One region of the Heyndrickxia vini genome, then DNA from elsewhere that is predicted to be linked to it. Evidence: riboswitches for the same ligand, from Rfam matches in the RefSeq annotation. Region 1 holds a riboswitch; each other region holds the start of a gene.
What was found. Region 1 has a riboswitch for cyclic di-GMP ahead of I5776_RS17595 (hypothetical protein). Riboswitches for the same ligand answer to the same signal wherever they lie in the genome.
Positions count from the first base shown of each region.

Region 1 (7,940 bases):
TCCCTCTTGTTTGTACGTACTGACTTGATAGATAGGGGTCGAAACAGCTCCTGTATATGGATCACGGCTAATGCCGCCATGAATAAATTTTGTTTTCTTCTTCATCTTTTTTCTCACCTTTCATTGAATTGATATATCCCGCTACTTATATATCGCTCACTGCTATCGGGAAAAATGGTCACGATATTCGTTCCAGGTTTTGCTTGCCTCGCTTCTCTTAAGCATGCTTCTAAAGCAGCTCCTGAAGAACTTCCGACTAAAAGCCCCTCTTTTCGTGCAATCTCTGCTAAGCGAAAAAACGCATCCTCATCTGAGATCGTGTGAATCTCATCGAAATATTCCCGATCAATAAATGGCGGCAAAAATTCCATTCCTATCCCTTCTGTCCGATGCGAACCAGACTCCCCGCCATTTAAAATGGAACCTTCTGGCTCAACGATTACCGTTTTGATCTGTGGAAGCTTTTCTTTTAAAAAGCGGGAAGTTCCCATAAACGTTCCACCAGAACCCGCCCCCGCAACAAACACATCTATCTTTCCATCAAGAGCTTCGTAGATCTCTGGTCCTAAACTTTCATAATACGTATCTGGATTAGCGGAATTTTGAAATTGTCCTGGGTAATATGAATTAGGAATTTCTATTAAAAGCTCCTTCGCCTTCTCAATGGCACCTTGCATGCCCATATCCGTAGGTGTATTTACGACTGTTGCACCAAGTGCCCGCATAAGTGTTTGCTTTTCGATACTAAATTTTTGAGGTGTCACGAAAACCGCCTTTACCCCGAACTTGATAGCAGCCATCGCAAGGCCGACCCCCGTGTTACCAGCTGTCGGCTCAATAATGGTTCCACCCTTCTGCAGCTTCCCTTCATCTAATGCTCGTTTCAATAAATATTGACCTAAGCGATCTTTGACACTGCCTCCTGGATTAAAATATTCCAGCTTTGCAAATAAACGAACATTTTTCGGAAGTGAATAAGAAGTAATTTCAACTAACGGTGTATTTCCAATCAATTCACTGATATGCTTTGCATATTTCATTGCCTATCCCTCTTTTAGCCAATCATTCATTTTATTTAAGCTTTAGGTGCAATTACTGAATCTATTATTCTACTTTTTCGCCATTTATTAACCAGACAAATGGATTTAATTTCGTGAATGAGACGGAAAAGCCATTTTGATTAAAAATATCCTGTAAAACTGAAATTGTTGTATAGTACTCTCTTTCTAAATCTTCCGCCAATCGAAGGAAGTTTTTTCGCTTTGCATCTTGAATCATTTCCATCTTGGCATTCAAAGTTGCAAATACGGTATCGGCAAAAACAATTCTCCCACCATTATTTAACAACGTACTATATTTTTTAATCGCTTTCGCTTTCTCCTCATCTGTTAAGTGATGGAAAGCGTAAGTACTCACAAAAGTATCGATAGACTCTGATATCTTTGGAAATTCTAAAAAATCCCCATCCAAAATTTTTACGTATGGTATCTTTTTGCGAGCGATCTTTCGCATCCCTTCAGAAGGCTCCATACCATATACATTTAATCCTCTATTTAATAACTTCGCCGTTAAGTTTCCTGTTCCCACACCGAACTCAACAACGGTTCCGGAAGCATGTTCGGCGACTTTCGTTAATATTTCATCATAATGGATAAACACATCTTCATATTCCGGATCATTTCCGGAAACTGTATTGTCATAAGAAAGGGACCATTCATCAAAAAGCTCATTAAATTCTCTGCCCAAACTTAATTCCCTCATTTCCTATAAAATAACTATGAATTAACTTTAGCACGGAATAGGTGAAAGTGCAATTACTTGGATAAAAAATGGGCAATCATCCATAATGGGGGTCGTTTTCACTGGAATGGGATTATTACTATTTAAAAAGATTTTTTCAAAAGAGAGGGTAAAAAATGCCGGGGACATTGTCTCTCATCCTTTTCGGAGTACTATGAAAAGTCTATCAATTGATGTTTGTGAGCTCCAAGCTGACAAAATATAAGTCATTGGACATCACAAATGCGGAATGAGTGTAGAACATAACATTAAAATAATTAAAAAACATCCTTTATTATCAGATGATATTCCAGTGCAAGGTCTAGTTATCGATCCGGAAACAGGAAAATTAGATCTTGTTGTTGATGGATATAATAACTAACTAACCATTCCCTGCCTTGTGCAGGGAAATTTCCTTTTACTACTTATCTTTAAATACAATTCCTTGCAAAATATATTCAAAATAATGTTTAATGTTGGATTTCCGCTTTTTGATTATTTGAAACATATGCAGGAGCTCGAGTAATTGTGTGCGGCTTAGATGAGTAACCAAAACATTTATGATTGTTTCAGTATTCACCTCGAATAATTCTCCATCTTTTGTTCTAATCTTTAATCCCGATAATGGAGTAATATACATTTTTAACAAACCTTTTAATTGATTTAAACTAATTCGGACACTCGTATAATCCGTCGATGTATCCGTGTTAATCGAGGGTTTTTCCATTATAATCCTCCATTCTTAATAATGTTAAATAAGAATAGAAATAAAAAAACTATTCCTAAATAAGAAATAGCCAATAAAAATCTTTTCATGACTATTCGGTGGCTCGGCGATCATCATTCCTTAGAACCTTAGACCCGTAGCTTTGCGTCCCTAACTTTCGCAAGGTTTGCCATTATCGTAGTGTTGATATTTTGAAATTTTTAATACTATTCATTTTATTACTGTCCATAAATTTTATCAACAAATATTCATATTTTTCGACATTTATACATATTTCTGTCGAAAATTATTTGATAATTTTCAATTTTTAAGACAGTTATATTACTATATACTTATATTAAAACACTGGACGAGGGACCTATCCATGAAAAAAACTGCACAAATTGTGTTAATTTCTGTTTCAATCCTATTTTCCACTGGACAAGCTGTTATTACCCAGCATTTTCAATTTAGTGACATGATTGACGCTGTTATTGCGACTGTTATTGCCTGGTTTGTTGGTTGGCAGTATGATAAACTACAATACTTTGCAACACAAAAAAGAGAAAATGAAGCTTGTTACCGAAAATTAATTGATTGGTTGCCAAATCCGCTTTTCATTCATGACAATGAAATAATTATCTACGCAAATGAAGCGGCAATTTCAATGTTGAAAGCTACATCAAAACGTCAAATCATTTCTAAATCCATATACGATTTTATTGATAAGGAATATATTGATAGAGTAATTGAAAGGGTGCACCAAGTTAAGAAGAATGGGATGCCTCTTCCTAATATTGAACACAAATTGATTCGATTTGATGGGCAAACGATATTTTTTGATGCAACATCAGTATTATTGCGATATGAAGGAAAAGATGTCATTTTATCTATTGGTAAAGATGTAACCGATCAAAAAAAGCAAACCGATTCTCTCCTTCAAAAGTCGGAAAAACTAGCCATTGTCGGTCAAATGGCTGCTGGAATTGCACACGAAATTCGTAATCCACTTACCTCTATAAAAGGGTTCATTCAATTATTCCGTTCAAATACTTATCAAAAGGAGTATTATGACCTTGTACTAACTGAACTGGATCGAATTAATATTATTTTAGGTGAATTCCTTGTCCTGGCCAAACCTTCTGTAGTCGTATTTAAAGAAAATGATGTAAGAACATTAATCGAAGATGTTGTTACATTAATCAATACACAATCAATATTAAATAATGTTCAAATAAACGTTGATATGAATGAAAGTATACCCCGAATTTCTTGCGAAGAAACCCAACTAAAACAAGTCTTAATCAATATCTTAAAAAATGCCATCGAGGCAATGCCGAATGGTGGATTGATTGAAATCAAGGTCCAGGAAAAGCAAAAAGGGAAGCTCTCAATTTGTATTATTGATCAAGGAATCGGCATTCCTAAAGATCGTATTTCTACATTAGGGGAGCCGTTTTACACTACGAAGGAAAAAGGGACAGGGCTAGGACTTATGACATGCTATAGAATCATCGAAAGCCATAACGGAACCTTTCATATATCAAGTGAACTAAATAAAGGGACGACCGTGGAGATTACAATACCAACAATCAACCAGCCATATATACCGATAATGATTCAATAAGCGAAACAACTTATACTGTTGCTTTGCTTTTCTTTTGCATATATAAAAATAAATTAGCAATCCATTTCGACAACAAGAGTACAATTATATACCCTAAAAACAAATGAAAATAATTCATTCCTTTCATTAGAACAAGAAGATCCATTGCAACAAATATCGGTTTAATAATAAAAGATAAAATTAAACTAAGTCCTATGGAGCAAAGATAATAATTTTTCTTTTCGTTAATCGACCATTGGTAAACAAGCATAAATAACACCGGGATAAGAGCAGCATCTAAACCGAAACTTACAGGTATAAACGGAATCGCTTGAAACGGATATACCCATAATGAATTCCTAACACCAATTGTATCAATATAAGTGAACCAAACATGTACATTAAAACCATAAAATCCAATTTGAAGTGCCTTTTTTCGATCGATTAAAATGAATACACAGATTAACGGTACGACAAGCATAGCCATATGTAACCAAAATTGCCATGTATGGAAGTCTGAAAATCGATGCCAGTACTCCATAAACGTGTGGACTGCATGTTCCTGGGCATTTTCTACTTTTTCTAAGGATAGTCTTTGTTCCCCAGTCAATTTCCCCATCTCCTTTTTTAATGATTTGGGTAAGTGACCATTAGTTTTACACCTATAGGAAAGATTATTCAAAATTGTATTTGAGAAACGATTAAAAGCCCTAGAATAGGGCTTTTTATTCGTTATTGATAAAACTGAATCTGTTTCGCCAGATCTATTAAAGGTTTTTCATCTATTATCGGTTGTTGGTTATAAGCATATTGGATAGTATACATAAACTGTTTAGTTACAATAAAGACTTGTGGGGATGTTTTCTCCGTGTTTTCCCATAATACGGCATGTTTATTGGAAATCTTCATTTCTTTATATCCCGATTCTTTGTTCGTTAGCTCTTTTATAATCTCATTAATTTCCTCGTCATTTGGCAGTACTCTAACTAATAAGGAATTCCCTTTATTTTTATACGGATAATCGACCATGACATCTTGTAAATTAGTAGAATTCGCCATAGAAGCATATCCAGTAATATTTGGCAGTACCTTTCGGATATCAACAGGGATTGTAGCTTCGTCTGAAATAATAAATGAGGTCCGATCATTCATTGTAAATGTATTGCCTTTCACTTCTCCGTTAGCGGGAAAAAGAGGGAAATCTATATTACCTTTAGATGCACCATGTACATTATGTACATTTTGATTATGTGGAGCTGCGCTTTGAATATCGTTACTATTATCCATTACGATGTTATACCCAAAAATAATAAATGCAAGAAGGGCTGCAACTACTGTCGATGAATAAACAAAGACCTTTTGGGTTTTTGAGCGCATATTTCTTCTAGTTAAATCTGCTGCGATTTTTTTCCGCATTTTCCTCTTTCGATCGATATTCCAACTAATTTCTGAATCCAATCTTTCCAGTGATGTATCATATATACTTTCATCAAACTGTTTTTTCATTTAAGAAAACCTCCTTTAGCATTTGTTTTTCCAATGCGGGAACGGCTCGGAATAACGTTGATTTCACTTTGCTCTCCGACCAATTTAAAATCTTAGAAGTTTCTTCAATGGAGAATCCTTTAATCTTTCGTAAAATAATCACCTCTCGGTAGGATGTCTTAATTTCACCTAATGCTTTAACCAGTTCTTGGGACGTTTCTTTTATCTGTACAATCTCCTCAGGTGATGGCTGCTTATCTTTTTTCGAGTTAAACACATCTTTAAACAGCATAATCGGCTTTCGTTTTCTCAAATCATCTAAGGTGACATTTCGTGCAATCGTGAATAGCCATGTTTTTGGGCTTGCATCTTGTTTAAACGTTTGATGTTTTGTATAGGCCTTCATAAAAGTTTCATGGGTTAGATCTTCAGCAAGTTGATAATCTTTTACCATGAGGAGAATATATTTAAAAATCGCATCACTATACCTCTCATACCATTCTTCAATTTCCATCTGTTTTGCATCAGGCAACTCAGGTCCCCCCCATCTTTTTAAAATTCTATATTTAGACGGAAATCCTTTTAAAAAGTTTTAAAAAATCTTAAAGTTTTCTAGTAGATATGGCTGGATCCGGACATAGGCACTTTTCATAATAAAGTTATCCGTATTGTGTAAAATTTACCATTCCCTAAAAATAAAAAAAACCACATTAAACGCATGCGGGACTTCCTACCATTCTCAATTATACGGAATAACTTTTTATACGTTCATTCCATGTTTTTTCACTAATAAAATAGCAGTATATATAAGTTTGTACAATATGGAATTATAAGTTAGTATACATTTAGACAAGTAGTACAATTTTAAATTCAGGTGATAAAAATGAAAAGTCGAAAACAGCATGTTATGACTGTTGCCCATCAATTATTTATTCATAAAGGGTTTCAAGCAACCTCTATTCAAGATATTTTAGAAGGAAGCAGTATTTCAAAAGGTACATTCTATAATTATTTTCCTTCGAAAAATGAACTTTTACTCGCGATTTTCGCGGATTCGTATAATGAACTTGAAAAAAAGAGAGAAAAATTATTAATTGGACAAAATCGGTCGGATATTGAAATTTTTATTAAACAAATTGAATTATAAATGGAAACGAATAAACCTGATAAACTGTATTCTCTTTTTGAAGAGGTGACTGTTTCTAAAGACGAAGATTTGAAGCAATTTTTTAAACGTACACAATATGACAATCTCATTTGGATGAATGAACGGTTAATTGATATTTTTGGGGAAGACAAAAAACCATATTTATTAGATTGTGCCGTCATGTTTACTGGGATTCTTCATCATAATTTTCATTATAATTATTTGGCGAAATTTTATTCTAATGCTTCTCCCTTACAGGTTATTCGCTACAGTGTAGAACGGTTGAAGAAAATCGTAGAAGATGTTTCAAATTCACATGCACAATTATTAGACCCCGACATTATTGAACAATGGCTTCCAGGGTTTTCGGAGAAAAAAAGAGGATATAAGGAGCGTGTCCATCAGCAGATCAAATATTTAAAAGAATTGTTGGAAATGATTGAGGATAATGAAAAAAGAAGTAAGTATAAAGAATCGCTAGACTTCATTCAAGAAGAGTTATTTATATCAAGGAAACCGAAGATTTTCTTAATTGAAAGCATACTTTTTATGATGAAAGACTATCCTTCAAAGCATTGGAAAGAAGAGATTGAAAAACTTGGCCAAATTGTTCAAGAGTACGTAAAAGAATTGTAATCATTTGTGACAATTTTGTTTCTCATTAATTTTTCATCTTCCTTTCATTCAGATGTAGGAAAATTATTTTATGATGTATTTACCAAGGACAAGCAATGCTTAATCCTTTAAATCTAGACTCTCCCCCCCTAAGAAAGTCTAGTGAACCTCCTTTTTTATATACCCGGTCTTTATTAAGACCGGGATTTTGTTTTATTAAAGGGGTTTAAGGGCTAAAATGAACCGTTCCTTTCCGCTGCAGGAGTCAAACTCCTTCCGCTCCAATCCACTCTGTGCTTTGTTAGAAACTCAATCCATTAAAAGGACTCGCGTATACTGCGGATGATTTTGTCAATGTCATTTCCTATACTAGATTCGACTGCTGCTATATAGGCTCCTTCTACTAATGGAATATTTTCTGCTATTTTTATATTTTTATAGCCTGTTAGTTCATTAGCAAGTTCTGCGTTCATCATGGCACTACCAAGGTCATATAGGAGTATGACCCCTTTTTCATTATGGACTTGCTCGATTGCTTTTACTATTTTTTCAATACTCGTACCTATTTCATTTTCGTCCGTTCCTCCGGCTGTACCAATTGG
Region 1 covers NZ_CP065425.1:3,510,323-3,518,262, forward strand. Annotated here, with positions in the region: gene I5776_RS17580 (bifunctional cystathionine gamma-lyase/homocysteine desulfhydrase) at 1-105, opposite strand, end outside; gene I5776_RS17585 (PLP-dependent cysteine synthase family protein) at 114-1,040, opposite strand; gene I5776_RS17590 (class I SAM-dependent DNA methyltransferase) at 1,105-1,746, opposite strand; partial or broken gene I5776_RS21480 (carbonic anhydrase) at 1,910-2,161, shown strand; gene I5776_RS17595 (hypothetical protein) at 2,201-2,506, opposite strand; cyclic di-GMP riboswitch class I at 2,601-2,687, opposite strand; gene I5776_RS17600 (ATP-binding protein) at 2,871-4,112, shown strand; gene I5776_RS17605 (CBO0543 family protein) at 4,123-4,701, opposite strand; gene I5776_RS17610 (hypothetical protein) at 4,824-5,597, opposite strand; gene I5776_RS17615 (RNA polymerase sigma factor) at 5,581-6,108, opposite strand; gene I5776_RS21485 (TetR/AcrR family transcriptional regulator) at 6,460-6,723, shown strand; gene I5776_RS17620 (TetR/AcrR family transcriptional regulator) at 6,724-7,359, shown strand; gene dhaM (dihydroxyacetone kinase phosphoryl donor subunit DhaM) at 7,656-7,940, opposite strand, start outside.

Region 2 (7,940 bases), 260 kb from region 1:
ACGAAATAATTGATCATAGACTTTGGAGTTAAAGCTGGCAGATATTTGACAAATTCTGATTGTATTATTTTGGGACAGCATTTTACAATTACTTATACCCCGGCTAATACTGCAGGTCGATTGACATATCCAACGTATATCGCATGCTCTAGCATACGATACACAAAAGCTTTGTCTGGAGTTGGCACTTTTACCCCATTTTCATTCAACACACTCATTGTATGAGGGCAAGTATAAACAAGTGGCGAATCTTTGGCTCCATCACCCTCTAGACCTGCCATTGCTAACTCTAAGCCTTCCTTATCCTTCGGTTGATCTGAGTACAAGTAATCTACATATTCTTGTTGAGGTAATAATTTTATATCATAACCAAAGTCGTTTATTGCTTGAATAAATTCTTTATAAGAGATATTCAATGGATTGCAAATGTTGTAAACTCCACCGATAGATTCATCTAGCATAGCAATCGTCGTAATCGATTTACTTGCAAAATCAACCATAGTAAAGTCCATCTTATAATCTACATCCGGTGCTACACCTAACAGAATGAATCCTTTGACCATTCGATAGACAGCATTATCATTAATGTTCATTTGAAACAAGCCTGTCTCATATTGACAAGTAATGTTTCCTGGACGATAAATGGTAACGGGCAATCCTTTTTTATAATATTCCTCGACCAACTTCTCTGATTCCAGTTTACTATTAGTATATAAGCTCATAATTTCGGGAGCATCTGCTATATTAGTAGCCTGCAAGAACTCATCCCAATTTCCTTCCATTGCGAGGTCTTCAGGGATCCCTAAAGTCGACACATAATGAAAACGATCATTACATAATTGTTCGGCTAGCTTTAATAAATTCTTCGTGCTATCCACGTTTGTTTTCGTGAATTCCTCTTTACTTCCAAAGTGACGCACATCTGCACCACAATGGATGATCGAATTGACTTTCTCTTGGACCCTTGCATAGTCTTCTTCAGATAATCCTAAATCGGCTTTCGTAAAGTCACCAGGTATAACAACCACTCGATCTTTTAAGTTATAGTTAATATAAAAATTCTTTGGTGCATAGTAACTAAGCGTTGATTTTAAACGTTTTAATCCTTCTTCTTTGGTTTTTGCTCTTACCAATGCAAAGACGGTTGTATTAGTATCTCTTACTAAATCGATTAAAATATGTGAACCAAGATAGCCGGTTACCCCTGTTAGAAGTACTCCTGTTTGCGAAACAGCTTTATAGTCCAAAGTTGTATGTAAGCGTTTTGGATGTTCATATAAATCTGTTTCCTTTAAATTAGTAAATACATTTTCTTCAGTTTCTACTACCTGATCTTGCCTGATCTTTTGAGCTAATGCTTCAATCGTTGGATAAGTGAAGAAATCATTGATTTTTAAGGTTGGAAAATCCTTTTTTAAGATTGATAGCGTCGCTAGAACCTTTAACGAGTGACCTCCAATTTCAAAGAAGTTCTCATCAACACCGACTGACGATAATCCGAGAACACTTTTCCATGCTTCAACAAACTTTTCCTCGACTTTATCTGAAGGCGCTTTTTTATCCTCATCAAAACTTGATTTCAGCTCGATTGGTCGTGCGGTTAACTCTTTGCGGTTAATCTTTCCGCTTGGTAATTGCGGCAGTTCCTCTAACTCTATGATATAAGAAGGAATCATATATTTAGGTACCTTTGCGGTTAAAAAGTCTAACACCGCTTTTGGCGATCCAATCACATTATCTTTTTGTTTATAGTATGCCACCAGCATTTTATCGCCGTTAACATCTGTTGCTACAATGGCGCCGTCTTCGATGAAATCTACTTGTAATAGCTTATCTTCAATTTCGCCCATTTCGACACGATAACCACGAATTTTCACTTGTGAATCTTTCCGACCAACAAATTCAATATTCCCGTCATCTAAAAGTTTCACAATATCTCCGGAACGGTATACTAAATGATCAGATAAATCGGTTTTCACGAATACTTCTGACGTTTTTTCTGGTAAATTTAGATACCCATCAGATAGACCTTCGGTTTCAATAAGCAATTCACCCGGTACACCAATTGGATTTAAATGATCCTTTTCATTTACGATATAAACGGAATAATTCTTCAATGGTTTTCCGATTGGTATATTGACTAAGTCTTCTGGTACCTTATCTGTCACAGTATAAGTGGTAGAGAGTACGGAACATTCTGTCGGCCCATACACATTAATTAATGGAATGCTTCCAAAACGATTTTGGAATAAACGAGCGGTTTCTGCTGTTAAAGCTTCTCCTCCGACACCAAAATATTTTAAGTTACGAAAAGCTTCTACATCTTTTTCTGTTGCATATAAGGAGAACTGCTTCAATGCACTCATCGGTAACATCATGGCTGACGTGATATTTTCGCGCTTAATGGCATCTGCAAATAGACTTACATCTAACCGTTCTTCCTTTGAAAGCATATATAAACATGCACCAGTGAAAATCATCGGGCAAAGCTCCAGTAACGATGCATCGAAAGTTAATGTATAAAATTGTGTTAACGTATCTTCACTCGTAATATCGTAGATTTCTAATTCGGAGTAGCCAAATGTGATAATACTTTTATGAGGAATTTTAACCCCTTTTGGCTTCCCCGTTGACCCGGAGGTATAAATAATATAAGCAATATCTGTCGCTTTCACATCTACAAGAACAGGTGTTGATGGACCAGCAATATTTTCAATGTTCATTATTTGTGCATCCTCAGGCACTACGCCATCAATGAGATGCATACTTTCACTATTTGTAAGAACGACTTTTGTATTCGCATCCTTCATAATATACGCATTTCGCTCGTTTGGGTTGTCCGGGCTTAGCGGCACATACACCGCTCCTGCCTTCATGACCCCTAACATCCCAACAATGGCCTCAATGCTTCTTTCCATATAAACTGCGATATAATCCCCTATTTTGACCCCATTCGTTACTAAATAGTTTGCGACTTGATTGGAGTAATTCTCTAATTCTCGGAAAGTGATTTTATTAAATTCATTGGAAAGTGCATATTTCTCAGGGTAATTTCTAACCGTTTTAGAGAAGATACTGTGTAAGGTTTCCCCTTTTGGAAAGTCCTTTTTATTATTATTGATGCTTTTCCATAGTACTAATTCTTCGGGTGTTAAAATTTCTAAATCAAGCACAGCCTTTTCTTTATTGTAAGTAAGGTCAAGTGCTAGAATATTGAAACTAGATAAGTAGCGTTGCTCAAAATTGGCATTAATTATTTTCTCTGCTCCAGCAAAATAGAATTTATCCCCTTCTACAACCAACTGAAATACAATATCTTCCACGTCATCGATTTGCTTATCTGTGAATATAATATGGGTTGTACTAGCCTCTACTCCGCCTTTCAAAAGAGCTTTTTGTACCATAGATGCTACTGTTTTAACTGTAGTCTCCTTAGAGAAAGAGATTTCCAATGGGTAAAACTTACCATTCCTATGTATATCTAAAGAAACCGTCTCTTCATTTGTCATGCGATGAATCCATGAAATAAAAGCTGTTACAAGCAAAACATTATCTGTATAGGGTAATTTTTTTATGGAGGTTTTATATTTATTGGAAGTTGATTTCAGTTCTTGTTTTACTGGAAAATTTAACGTATTAATCATTTCACTGATATTTTCTTTACTATTGATCTGTTTTGTCATAATCCCTCTATCCTTCAATTATTAAATGTAGATTAATAAAGATCTATCAGGTGTTCAAGATTTTCATCACGAACACCTGACCATTCACATTTATACCTATCTATCAGCCTTTAAAGTTGATACAACACTATCTAAACCTTCTGCCACTTGGCTCATATCTTTAGCTGATTGGATGATTGTTTTAAAAGTTGCTTCTTGTTCCTGAATATTTTCCGATATCGTCTCTACTGTTTCATTATTTTTATTTGCGATTACCGATAACTGTTCAAAAGTAGATGTTACTTGTTGGTTCCCTGCAGCAATTTGTTGTGTTGCCGCCGATACTTCTTGTATACGAACAGCTACCTTACCAGCAGAATGCAAGATTTCAGAGAAAACTTTCTCCGTTTCTTCTACCAATTTAACCCCTTCATCAACAAATTTTGCTTCACTTTGAATGGATTCAACTGCTTTCCCTGTTTCAATTTGAATACCGGAAATTAGTTCTTCAATCTGCTTAGCCGATTCCCTTGACTGCTCTGCAAGTTTCCTTACTTCATCAGCTACTACTGCGAATCCCTTTCCTTGTTCTCCTGCCCTTGCTGCTTCAATAGCAGCATTTAAAGCTAATAAGTTAGTTTGGTCTGCGACGTCGGTTATTAACTGAACAATCTTACTGATTTCATCTGAGCGTGTTTTCAAAGCTAAAATGCTTTCTTCCGAATTTTTTGTTGAACTACTGATATAGGCCATTTGCTCTTTCACTTTGTTGACTGATTCATTCCCTATTTGAGCTTGCTCTTCCGTTTTAACGGAAAGCTCACTAACATCTGTTGAATTACGTGCAACTGAATCAACACCAGTAGCTAATTCTTGTAATGATTGGAGAACTTCATCTGTTGCCTCCGTCTGAGTATTAAAACGTGAGGACATTTCGGTAATTTCACTTGTTATCTGTTCAATTGTCTTTCCTGACTCTTCCACTGATGAGTAAAGAGTATTCGCATGATCTGTCGTCTCACTTGATGCAGATTTCACCGAATTCAAGAGATTTCCAACCGTTTCAACCATCACATTAAATTTAACTGCTAATTGACCGAACTCACCTTTCGTCTCTTTTAATTTAATTGAATAATCTCCATTTGATACCTTTTCGACCCCTACCATCATGCCCTGAATAGGTCTAAATGCTCTGTTCATAATAAAATATTGAATCACTGATGCTACAATCAATAATCCTATTAAAATACTAATAATAATGAACGTTTCATGATGTTTACCATCGATATAAGATTTTGCTTCAAAGTCTACTCCGTAATATGCTACTACATCACCTTGTGGGTTCATGATTGGTTTTAACACCGTAATCCATGTTCCAAAAGAATCCTTATAAGGTTCGGAAGAGACTAATGACTTTGTCTCTTTCATTTTCTTAATAGCTTTGGCAATGATATCAGGTTGTGTATACATATCTCCGATGTTAAGATTTGATTTCTTGAAATCCTCCATAAGAAAAGTCGGCCCTGAAACAACACTCGTATCTGTACCATTTTTCAATTCAGTCCCAAAAATATATCCTTGAGCTACGGCAGGTTGATATTTTGCTAATTTATCAAAATGTTCGACAAGACTTTTCGAAATCTCACTATTCTCATCCTTACTTTCCATTAAGGATAAAATATCATCATTATTTAAATCTTTTGACCAAGCCTTTACCGTGTTAGTAGAATCGGTTGTTAACTTATCCATTAGAAAATTCATGTCTGAAAAATAACTAATGCTTGTAACGACAATAGCGACTACTAATGTGCTTATAACGCTTACCATCGTAAATCGCGCCTTGTATGATACATTTGCAAAACTAAAGAATTTCTTCAAAATAAACATTCCTTTCATTATTTTTTAACCTTTTCGGCTTATAGCCTAATCACTAATCTTAAGCTAATACCATACCAACTCGCGCTTCCTTCAACTATTGAAGTTTAAAAAAGGTGATACACAGACAAAAAAGCTCACCAATTAAGATTGGTGAGCTTTTAATAAATGAAGTTAAATAAAGCCATAGCTGTACATATAAACTCATTTCAAAATTCCAATCCTTCTTGGTAACCCGGCGGTCCTAGCTTAAAAGCCTTAGATCCGTAGCTTTGCGTCCTTATTTTTCAATAAGTTTGCCCTTATCAAAAGGTATTATTCTATGAAATTGTATTAGCGAGAAATCTCGTTTGTAATTTAAAGATAGGATTAATGAATAGAACTAAATCACTATTGATACGATAGGATAATTTACTCAAACAAAAGAAGTTTGATTAGAACGTTTTACCCATATCAAAATATTATACAGGGTAAAATGTTATATGTGAATAATAAATAAGGAATTACTTTGAAAATGTGAATTTTTTGTGCAAACCATTATTGACTAATCGTAAGAAATAAGCGGAGAATCTCCGGTTATACTGCAGAAATATGCTTTGTTTAGGGGATATAAGCGGAAATTTTCCGATTAAGCAAAGCAAAATTACACATTTTCATGTCTTGCGAGTCAATAGTCGGAAAACTTCCGTCTATTTTAGCTAATTTCAGTGCTATTATGCTAATTAAGGGAACTTTCTCCGCTTATTTATCAAACTCGCTTTAGCATCTAATGCATTTGTGATTTTGTAAAAAAAAGGCTTAGAGATATTTACATCTCTAAGTCTTTTTGACTGTGAATTAAACAGTGAAGTTTATGTGATTTACCGTTTTGCGACTTACAAGTGAACCCGTTATCAATATGAAGGTGTCTATCTTTTTTGTGCTACATCAATATTGTACAAATTCGTCTATACTCCCCATTAGAGCAAGTTGGTGTAAATGATCCAGGTCTTCTTGATTCAGCTATAAATCGCCCCAGGCAAACAATCTCTGGTAACCAACTATTTATGAAAAAGCTGCTGCTTTGTTTGAATCTATAGCTAGAAATCATGCTTTCTACAACGCTAACAAACGAACTCCCCTCGCCACAATTATTCCTTAATAACCTTAAACAGGCCGTATCCTATCTGAATTCTTTGGATCACCCAACCCCACATGAAACATACTGCGTTTTCGTCATTAATCTAAGTTGAACTGGCTTAACAAATGGAAAAAGCCCAGTTTTGACACTAGGCTGGGATGATTATTTCATTTTATGCTTCACAGAAACCTTCACAACATCATCCATATATTTCATTGTATTATATCCGTGAATAACCAGTCTTTTGGGAATCACTTTTTCTTTTGCATTGTCAGTGCGTAACGTCATTTTATAAACAGTTTCGAAATAACGCGGCTGCTCGACCATTTCATATGCGACAGGATTTTCATTCATATCGTATTCATTCCCGTTTTTATCGACTAGCACTCCTTGATTCTCATTTTCTATTGAACTCAGATCATTTTTATCATCACCGAAGATTTCCAAATCGAGCGACTCATATGCACGATTCTTAATTTCGGAATTGCTTACGACAACCTCAGTAGGTTGTCCAACTTTCACCTTGTCGATGGAAATTTTACTTCCTGCATATTCAAAGGTTTGAGGATATTCTTTAGAAGCATCCAATTCAATAGTTTTTTCATCTTTAAATGATAATTGGGCAGAATTGAATTGAGCGTTTACCTCTTTTGGCTTTTCTCCAAAAAGAGGGTCAAAGTTTGCCTGAAAAGTACTCCAATCAGTGTTTTGATCTAAAAAAGAAGCCCCATATAAGTCAACTTTCACTTTTTTATTATTCACTTCTAGATTATCGAGATTAAGAAACTCAACCCGTTTATCTGTCCGTTTATTATTAACAGCATAATCTAAAACCGTCGTTGTTGGGGCAATGGTTAGCTTGTCAAAGCGAACTGGAATCCCCTCGACCACTGTTTCACCGCGCAATGTATATTCGATGGACGGCCTTTTTGTTACAGGGATCTCGAAGTTCCACTTCCCTGTTTCCGCTTCTTCCATGTCCTCGAAACCCCATAAACTATTCTTATCTGAGGAATTACGAACTAATTTTAGAAGCTTTGTGATTGTAAGTTTGATAGTCCCTTTATCTTTTAGTAGTGGCTGAAGACTAATCTTTCCGTGATACACGTTCTTTTCTTTATTGTTTAAATCCGATTTTAGGTCAGGAGGATAAAATCTCATATTTGCTTCGGTATTCGTTTCAATTTCGTTCTCGACAGAAACCCCTTCACCAAAGTCTATAAAGAATTGACCATCTTCCCTTGTATCTACTATTTCATAAAAAACAAGTGTCTGAATATCAT
Region 2 covers NZ_CP065425.1:3,766,479-3,774,418, forward strand. Annotated here, with positions in the region: gene I5776_RS18790 (4'-phosphopantetheinyl transferase family protein) at 1-81, opposite strand, end outside; gene I5776_RS18795 (non-ribosomal peptide synthetase) at 93-3,683, opposite strand; gene I5776_RS18800 (methyl-accepting chemotaxis protein) at 3,780-5,540, opposite strand; cyclic di-GMP riboswitch class I at 5,764-5,848, opposite strand; gene I5776_RS18805 (hypothetical protein) at 6,455-6,616, shown strand; gene I5776_RS21840 (hypothetical protein) at 6,601-6,678, shown strand; gene I5776_RS18810 (DUF4179 domain-containing protein) at 6,820-7,940, opposite strand, start outside.
Region 2: it holds a riboswitch for cyclic di-GMP, as region 1 does, so the genes downstream of both, I5776_RS18800 (methyl-accepting chemotaxis protein) here and I5776_RS17595 (hypothetical protein) in region 1, are expected to answer to the same signal.

Region 3 (7,940 bases), 1.8 Mb from region 1:
TTTGATTCCATGCTACTTCATTTTGCTTGGTTACCTTATCTTGTTCTCTCGCTAAATATGCTTCTATTTCCAACGTATTGATCTTTTTTGAGTCAAAATAGAGATATTTATACAAAGATATACAGTAAAACAATTGATTTTCCTTCATTATTTCGATTCGATAAGGATCTGTTTTAATCGTCGTATTAAAAACACAATGTACATGGATCGAGTAATCTTCCGACTTTACTTTATAAAAAGCGGATGTCTCATTTCTTCCCTTGCCTATTTGCTCGAAATGATGGAAAATCTGATAGGAAGTGTCAAAAAGATCCCACTGAACTTGAACGAATACCGTTTGCAAATGATCCACTTCCACATCTTGCAACCATAATGACGTGGAATCGATAAAATGATATGGAATTTTTTCTTCATCAAAACGTACTGCGATTTCCTTAATTAATTGTAAATAATACTTATCTTCCATAATACCCTCCGTTATTTCACAAGGCGGACTAAAATTGTGTCTAAATATTTATTATTTCTTAGACACTTTCCCGTACTGCCCGCCGCCACCAGCAGATAACTGTAAGTCACCATTTCTTGCTTTGATAATTAATTCAGCTAGGTCCATTTTCACTAGTTTTTCGATTTCCTTTTTCGGGACATTATGAAGGATATTCATTTCTGTTCCGAAATGATCTAGTAATTTTGCCATCGTTTTTGGTCCTAAACCCGGCAAGAAATCTAGTGGAACTTGGTGAATATATGGTGGCCGGTCTGGTACCGAAATTGCCGTAGTTAATTCTTTAATACGATCCGCCACCCCTTTAGTAAACTGGGTAGATCCACACTGTTCACATTTATCACCAATCTTTTTCGCATAACATTTCGCACAAGTAGTTTCATGGTATTTTCCTAAATAAGGATTTAATCCATAATTCGCGACAATTTCATTACCATCTTCATGGTGTAGTGCTTTTTTCAATGCAAGAAAGGTCGGTTCCTCCAATTTCATTACTTGGTACTCGCGTGCGATTTTTGCCAGTGAATGTGCATCAGAATTACTGACAAATGTATAATTATGTAATTCTTCAATATGATCTGCCATTTCCGTATTGGAACTAAGACCAAGCTCAATAGCATCAATTAAATTGGGATCTAAGACTTCTGCTAAAGATGATTCTACACCTTTCCCATAAAGGCTTTTAAATGGCGTAAACACATGAGCTGGAATAAAAATCCCATCCAACTCTTTAATTTTTTTCTGCAAAGTCCGTGCATCTTCACGTATTCGTTGGGTGCTCAATTGATTATTTTTCACTTTTCCTGTATACCAATTAGAAAATTCTTTTATTTTCTTAAGAGAAGGAAAATAACCTAGTACATGGAGTGGTCCTTTACAATTCTCATCATTTACTTCAATCTCTACCCCTGGAATGAGTGTGACCGAATCTTGAAATCGAAAACCGCCATCCTCCATTTCAACTAGTTCTCCGTTTTGTAGTAAATCTTCAATTTCAGCAATCACTTCAGGTGAATGACAATCAATGACACCTATCAAATCAAGTCCTTTAGGAAGTTTTGCCGCGCGTAAAATATTGGTAAGTGTCAATGTTTTTGAAGCTGTTATTTTAACAGGTTTCCCTGTTTTTGTTCGTCCGATATGAATATGCAGATCAACAAAGTACTTATTCAATTCTTTTTCGCCTCTTTTAATTGTAAATATTGGATTGCATATGCTGTTTTCGCATCACAAATCTTTTGTTGTTCGACTAATTTGACTGCTTCTTCCAAGGTAACCTCCATCAACTCCACAAATTCGTCTTCATCTGCACTTTTTGGATGCTCTTTCTTTTTTAACCCTTTTGCAAAATAGAGATGTAATATTTCATCGGCAAATCCCGGTGCTGTGTAAAAGGAGATGATGTGTTCTAAAGCTTCACACTCATAGCCTGTTTCTTCTTCTAATTCTCTTGCTGCAGTGATAATCGGCTCCTCTCCCGGCTCTAATTTACCAGCAGGAATCTCAATTATTGCCTTATCCATTGGTTTTCGAAATTGTTCAACTAAAATAATTTTATTTTGATTGGTGACAGCTAGGACAGCAACTGCTCCTGGATGTTTAATGATTTCACGTTTTGATGTTTTTCCGTTTGGAAGTTCAACTTCATCAACTTGTAAATGAACCACTTTTCCTTCAAATATTTTTTCGGTCTTCAATGTTTTTTCGGTGAATTTATGCATTTTATCTGCTCCCTGTTCTAATCTTGGACATTATTCATACATTTTAACACAAAAAGAAAAATGCGAAAAAATCTACCGAAAATTCTTCAAGGAGCGGATACGAATGAAGATTTATATTCAACCAAAAGGGGTAATTTTGAGCGGTAAAGCTTGGGAAATTAGAGAGAGTCTTAAATTTTATGCGAAAAAGCATAAGTATGTTAGTGATTGGATAAAAAAAACAGGACAGTAACAATTAGTGGTTTTCCGCACTTTTTTTCGATAGAATAAGTTCTACTAGTGAAAGAAAGGACTAATTTTTCATGAATAAAAATCAATTAGGAACTTCCGAATTATTTGTATCAGAGTTAGGGCTCGGTTGTATGTCCTTAGGGACCAATGAACGAACCGCAAAGGAGATTGTGAAAGCAGCTATTGATGAAGGAATTAATTATTTTGATACTGCCGATTTATATGACTTTGGATTAAATGAAGAAATTGTTGGAAAATCATTAAAATCTGTTCGTGATCAAGTCATTATTGCAACAAAGGTAGGAAATTGCTGGACTGATGATAAAACAAGTTGGAATTGGGATCCTTCCAAAGCTTATATTAAAGAAGCGGTGAAAAATAGTCTTCACCGTCTGCAGACGGATTATATCGATTTATATCAATTGCACGGTGGCACAATTGAGGATCCTATTGATGAAACTATCGAAGCATTCGAAGAACTCAAAAAGGAAGGATTAATCAGATATTACGGCATCTCCTCCATTCGCCCAAATGTCATCCGTGAATACGTGCAAAAATCGAGTATTGTAAGTGTTATGGTCCAATATAGTTTATTAGATCGTCGTCCAGAGGAAGACATACTCCCTCTTTTAAAAGAACACGCTGTTAGTGCTGTGACTAGAGGACCTGTTGCGAAAGGGATATTAAGTGAAAGAAGCTTTGAAAAGATTTCGGACAAAGGGTATTTAGATTATTCGTATCATGAATTAGTTGAAATAATGAAAGAAATCAAAAATAAATTATTGATGGGAAACCGCAATATGACTGAACTTGCTCTACAATACAATTTATCGAATAGTTCTGTAGCTTCTGTGATTACCGGTGCCAGCAATATTGAGCAAATTAGAGAAAATGCCAAAGCGGTTCAGAAAAACCCCCTAACAAAAGAAGAACGCGAATTATTGGTTAAATTGACTAAACAACAGAAATACACCGCCCATAGATGATTAGAGACATTCTCAAAAAGACGTTTTTATAAATAAACAGAATAATCTCAAAAAACATTTCAACAACTTTATGTGATTTTCGACAAAATATATTACTTTCGAGTATTATTTTTATGAGTAATAGTCTTTAAAACTACCTAAAAAATCTAGTTAATCGACTTTTATTTACATCAAAATACAAAATTATTTGATTTTCTACAATTTTTTTATTCCATACGCCGCAAATAAACGCATTTTCGACATCGACAAATTATACGAGTATCTTATTTTCTAATCCTATATACTCACATTTGTAGGGAGTAGACTATAAGTAATAGTAAAAATGAAAGCAATTCTTATCAGAAAAGGGCAAACCTATTGAAAAATGGGGACGCAAAGTCACAGATCTAAGGATTGGGACATAGAGAAACCCTTTGTCCCAGCTATGGTGGCTGGACTACCTAAATACTATCGTATTTTAGGGGGATAAAAATGGAAAATCAAAAGGTTGATGGATTGTCGTTAGATCAAGAATGGGTGAACTTAATTTTGGATGCAATTGACATGGGGATGAGTATTTCCGATATTAAAGAATACTTTTCAAAAAATAAACTGGAGGTTAAATTTTAAAAATTGATACATAGTTCATATCGTGCACGTTTTTTTTGTTCTAAATATGAAACAATTCCTTCGCTATATGTTATAATAAATCGAAGGAAGGTGAGATGTGTATGATTGGTCAACGTATTAAAAATTTTCGACTTCAAAAACAATTATCTTTATCAGAACTTGCAGAAAAGGCTGGAGTTGCAAAATCATATTTAAGCTCCATTGAGCGAAATATCCAATCCAATCCTTCTGTTCAATTTCTTGAAAAAATTGCTGCTGTTTTAGGAATTTCCGTTAATTCCTTATTACATGAGGAAATCGAAGCGACTGATGCAATCGAACTTGACTCAGACTGGGAACTTCTCGTCCGGGAAGCAATGAATTCAGGTGTATCGAAAGATGAATTCCGTGAGTTTTTAGAATTTAATAAATGGAAATTAAATAATCATAAATAAAAGCGTTCATTCAGATGAACGCTTTTTATATTTTTACAATCCAATATATATGAAGTGAAAAAACAAATGAATAGACTACAACGGCCGTATACGTCGTGTATTTCACTATGTTTTTTGTAGGTATTTTGTTTGCATAAAGAAAACTATATAATAGGAAGGAAAACGACAATTTCACTAGTAAGAACAAGAATGGGTGTTGATTGTAAATATAGCCCATTAACGGGTTTGCCTCTTGTATCAAATCTAATTTTAGACCAATAAACGATATGACTGCGTCGATGATATTTAATGCTGCCAAACAATGAAAGGCAACAAGATTAAGTCCATATAATTGTGTAAAAAGAAAAGAGTCATTTTAATCCCTCTTGGAAACAATGTTTTCAACGACGATAAACAATGAAAAGAGGAATATAAAATGACCCAATTACAGTTTAACCTAGATATGGATCTTTTAAAAGAATCTGTTTTGAATTCCAATATTGACGCAGTTATTAAATCAGCGATTGTTTTAGTTTTAAATGAGTACATGGAAAAGGAAAGAGATGATTATTTACATGCGGACGCTTATGAACGCTCTCCTGAACGTCTAGATTACCGCAATGGCTACTATGAAAGAGAACTAACCATGAGTATCGGTAAAATAAAACTAAGAGTGCCTAGAACTCGAAATGGGGAGTTTTCATCTTCCGTTTTTGAAAAATATTCTCGGTGCGACCAGGCTTTAGTTCTCTCTATGCTGGAGATGGTTATCAATGGGGTTTCTACCCGTAAGGTTACGCACATAGTAGAACAACTTTGTGGCGAAAATATCTCGAAGTCATTCGTTTCTTCCCTTACTCAGAAGCTTGATCCTATCGTCAATGATTGGGCCAAACGGCCTTTAAATATAACATACTATCCATTTGTTTTTTTGGATGCAATGTATATAAAAGTTAGAGAACATAACCGTGTAGTCTCTAAAGCTGTTTATATTGCCACAGCTATTACGGATCACAAAAAGCGTGAAATACTTGGTCTAAGTGTAGATCACGCTGAAAGTTTTGAGAGTTGGAGCCATTTTTTTAAACAACTTAAATCACGAGGTCTTCAATCTCCAAAGTTAGTGATTTCAGATGCTCATCAAGGACTACAAAAAGCCATTCAACGAGAATTCATTGGAACTAGCTGGCAAAGGTGTAACGTACATTTTAAACGAAATATCATTGAAAGACTACCTAAAAAGACTCCGCCGATATTCGAATGATGATAAAGCGTATTTTTGAAGCGGTCACTATCGAAGACACCCGGAAATGTAAAGAGGAGCTGATGGATCAGTTTGGTGAAAATTCTAAGTATAAACAGGCACTCTCTATTTTAGATGAAGGGTTCGAAGATACCATTCAATACATGGAGTACCCGGAAGATATACGATGCCACATTCGTAGTACAAATTCTCTTGAACGTTTAAACCAAGAAGTACGTCGAAGAGAAAGAGTTATCCGTATCTTTCCAAATACACAGTCTGCTTTTCGTTTAGTTGGAGCTGTTTTAATGCATTATCAAGAGACCGTATATTCAAAACAAAAATCTATTAAGAGATAGCTATGTTTCATTTTTAAGGTAACTTCCATTCTTGGATTATTCCATATCCAGTCAAGGCTATCAAAGGAAAACCACCTTTGACACCCTTGACTGGATATGGAGTAAAAGACGCATGGAAGTTTCGCTCAAAAAATGTAAAGGGGAAGGATTAACCCCAAATATCATAACAGGTTGAAAACATTGTATAGGATTTTACACAATATTAAGGACTTGACTGGCAACAATCATAGAACCTCCCCATTTACACTTGTATTTTTCTTTTTTGGATATGAATAGTTGCGATGACTGTAATGATGACAAAATAAGCCCCGTAAATTGCGATTGACAGTAACTTATTATTAGCAAATAAACTACCCGCAAACGTAAAAATAATAATTGCGGGAAACTTTCCTATTAAGGTGGCTATAAAGAAAATTGGCCACCTAATCACACTGACACCACAAAGTACATTCAGTAATGGTGCCGGTATTATTGGAGCCAAACGTAAAAGCAGAATGCCGAGAAATGCATTTTTTTGAAAAATACTTTCATATTCTCTCGCCTTCGGATATTTATCAAGTACTTTTTGTACCCATTGCTGGAATCCGTATCTTGCCATAAAGAACATAATCATTGATCCGAAAACACTGCCGCATAAAGAAATGATGGCTCCCAACCAAACACCAAATACAGAACCTATTATCCCTGCAACAAGTGCAAACGGCATAACAGGAAAAAAAACAAGCAAAGCTACAAAAAGCAGGCTAATGATTATGGCCATGCTCTCCCCTGATTCAATCAGATGAAGCATTCCTTCTTTTTGTGTATAGGCAAATATGATTATGGAAATTGTTATCACTAACGTTATGATTTGCTTCATCTAAGTTCCCTCTTTTTCTTAAATACAATTTATAAAAATAGCGTATTCAATGAATACGCATCTTATTATATCTTTTTTAAATCGATGGATTTTTTTCGTTGGTACAGATACAGTGTCGCACCGCCTATAACCAAAACCATGCCTCCAATGATAAGGTTAAATATATTACTTCCTGTATTCGGCAATACTCCTCCATCAGCTGGTAACAGTCCGCCTAATGTACCTCTAACATAGAGCTTAATTGTAAATTTACTCGTTAATCCTTGATATTCATTTCCTAGTTCTGCAGGAAAATCTACTTTGAAGGTAAGAGTTTCTTTATCTGATTTGGCCAATTTTCGGTAATCAAAGCCATCAAAATCGGTAAGTTTCCCACTATATAATACGCTATGTTTATCAGATATTTCAATTTTCAACTGTTTAAACAATTTTTTTGACCCCGACTTAAAATGAGCAGAGGCTGTGTATTCAAAATCTTGTTTTCCATTATTAAGAATAGTATATTCCCTTACAGCCCAATCACCTGGTTTCATATTATCGACATCAAATAAGATTTTATGCGGGGATGTTTCAATATTAATTTCATCATCGGTTGTTGCTGCCGCAATTTGACTGAACGGCATTAGCAGAAAAACCAATAAAACTAGAGGGACCCATTTTCGAATTTTTTTCATTCACTCTCCACCCTCGTAAAAAAAATGTATTAGACGGGAACCTCCCGTCTAATCGATTATGCTGATTTTTCAATGTTTTCCGGAGGAGTCTTTTTGTCATCAATTTGGGCAATCGCTCTCCAAATAGAAATAATTGAATAGCCGAGCAATAATAATCCCGGTAGGATGAGCAGCAAGGCACTTCCATTTTTTGATTGTGAAAAATTAATGAAATAGCCTACGTACGGTAAGGTAAATCCAGTATATTTAGCTAATATATTTTGCGACAGGACCGGTTCCATATCTGCCGTTTTATTATTATCGCCTTTTGTTCTATATATTACGTCTTTGCCATTTTCAT
Region 3 covers NZ_CP065425.1:1,755,386-1,763,325, reverse strand. Annotated here, with positions in the region: gene I5776_RS08785 (class I SAM-dependent methyltransferase) at 1-466, opposite strand, end outside; gene I5776_RS08780 (endonuclease Q family protein) at 518-1,678, opposite strand; gene I5776_RS08775 (NUDIX hydrolase) at 1,675-2,226, opposite strand; gene mciZ (Z-ring formation inhibitor MciZ) at 2,330-2,458, shown strand; gene I5776_RS08765 (aldo/keto reductase) at 2,529-3,443, shown strand; cyclic di-GMP riboswitch class I at 3,781-3,887, shown strand; gene I5776_RS08760 (anti-repressor SinI family protein) at 3,915-4,052, shown strand; gene I5776_RS08755 (helix-turn-helix domain-containing protein) at 4,154-4,486, shown strand; gene I5776_RS08750 (DUF5658 family protein) at 4,512-4,784, opposite strand; partial or broken gene I5776_RS08745 (IS256 family transposase) at 4,902-6,067, shown strand; gene I5776_RS08740 (TVP38/TMEM64 family protein) at 6,309-6,926, opposite strand; gene I5776_RS08735 (TasA family protein) at 6,992-7,600, opposite strand; gene sipW (signal peptidase I SipW) at 7,657-7,940, opposite strand, start outside.
Region 3: it holds a riboswitch for cyclic di-GMP, as region 1 does, so the genes downstream of both, I5776_RS08760 (anti-repressor SinI family protein) here and I5776_RS17595 (hypothetical protein) in region 1, are expected to answer to the same signal.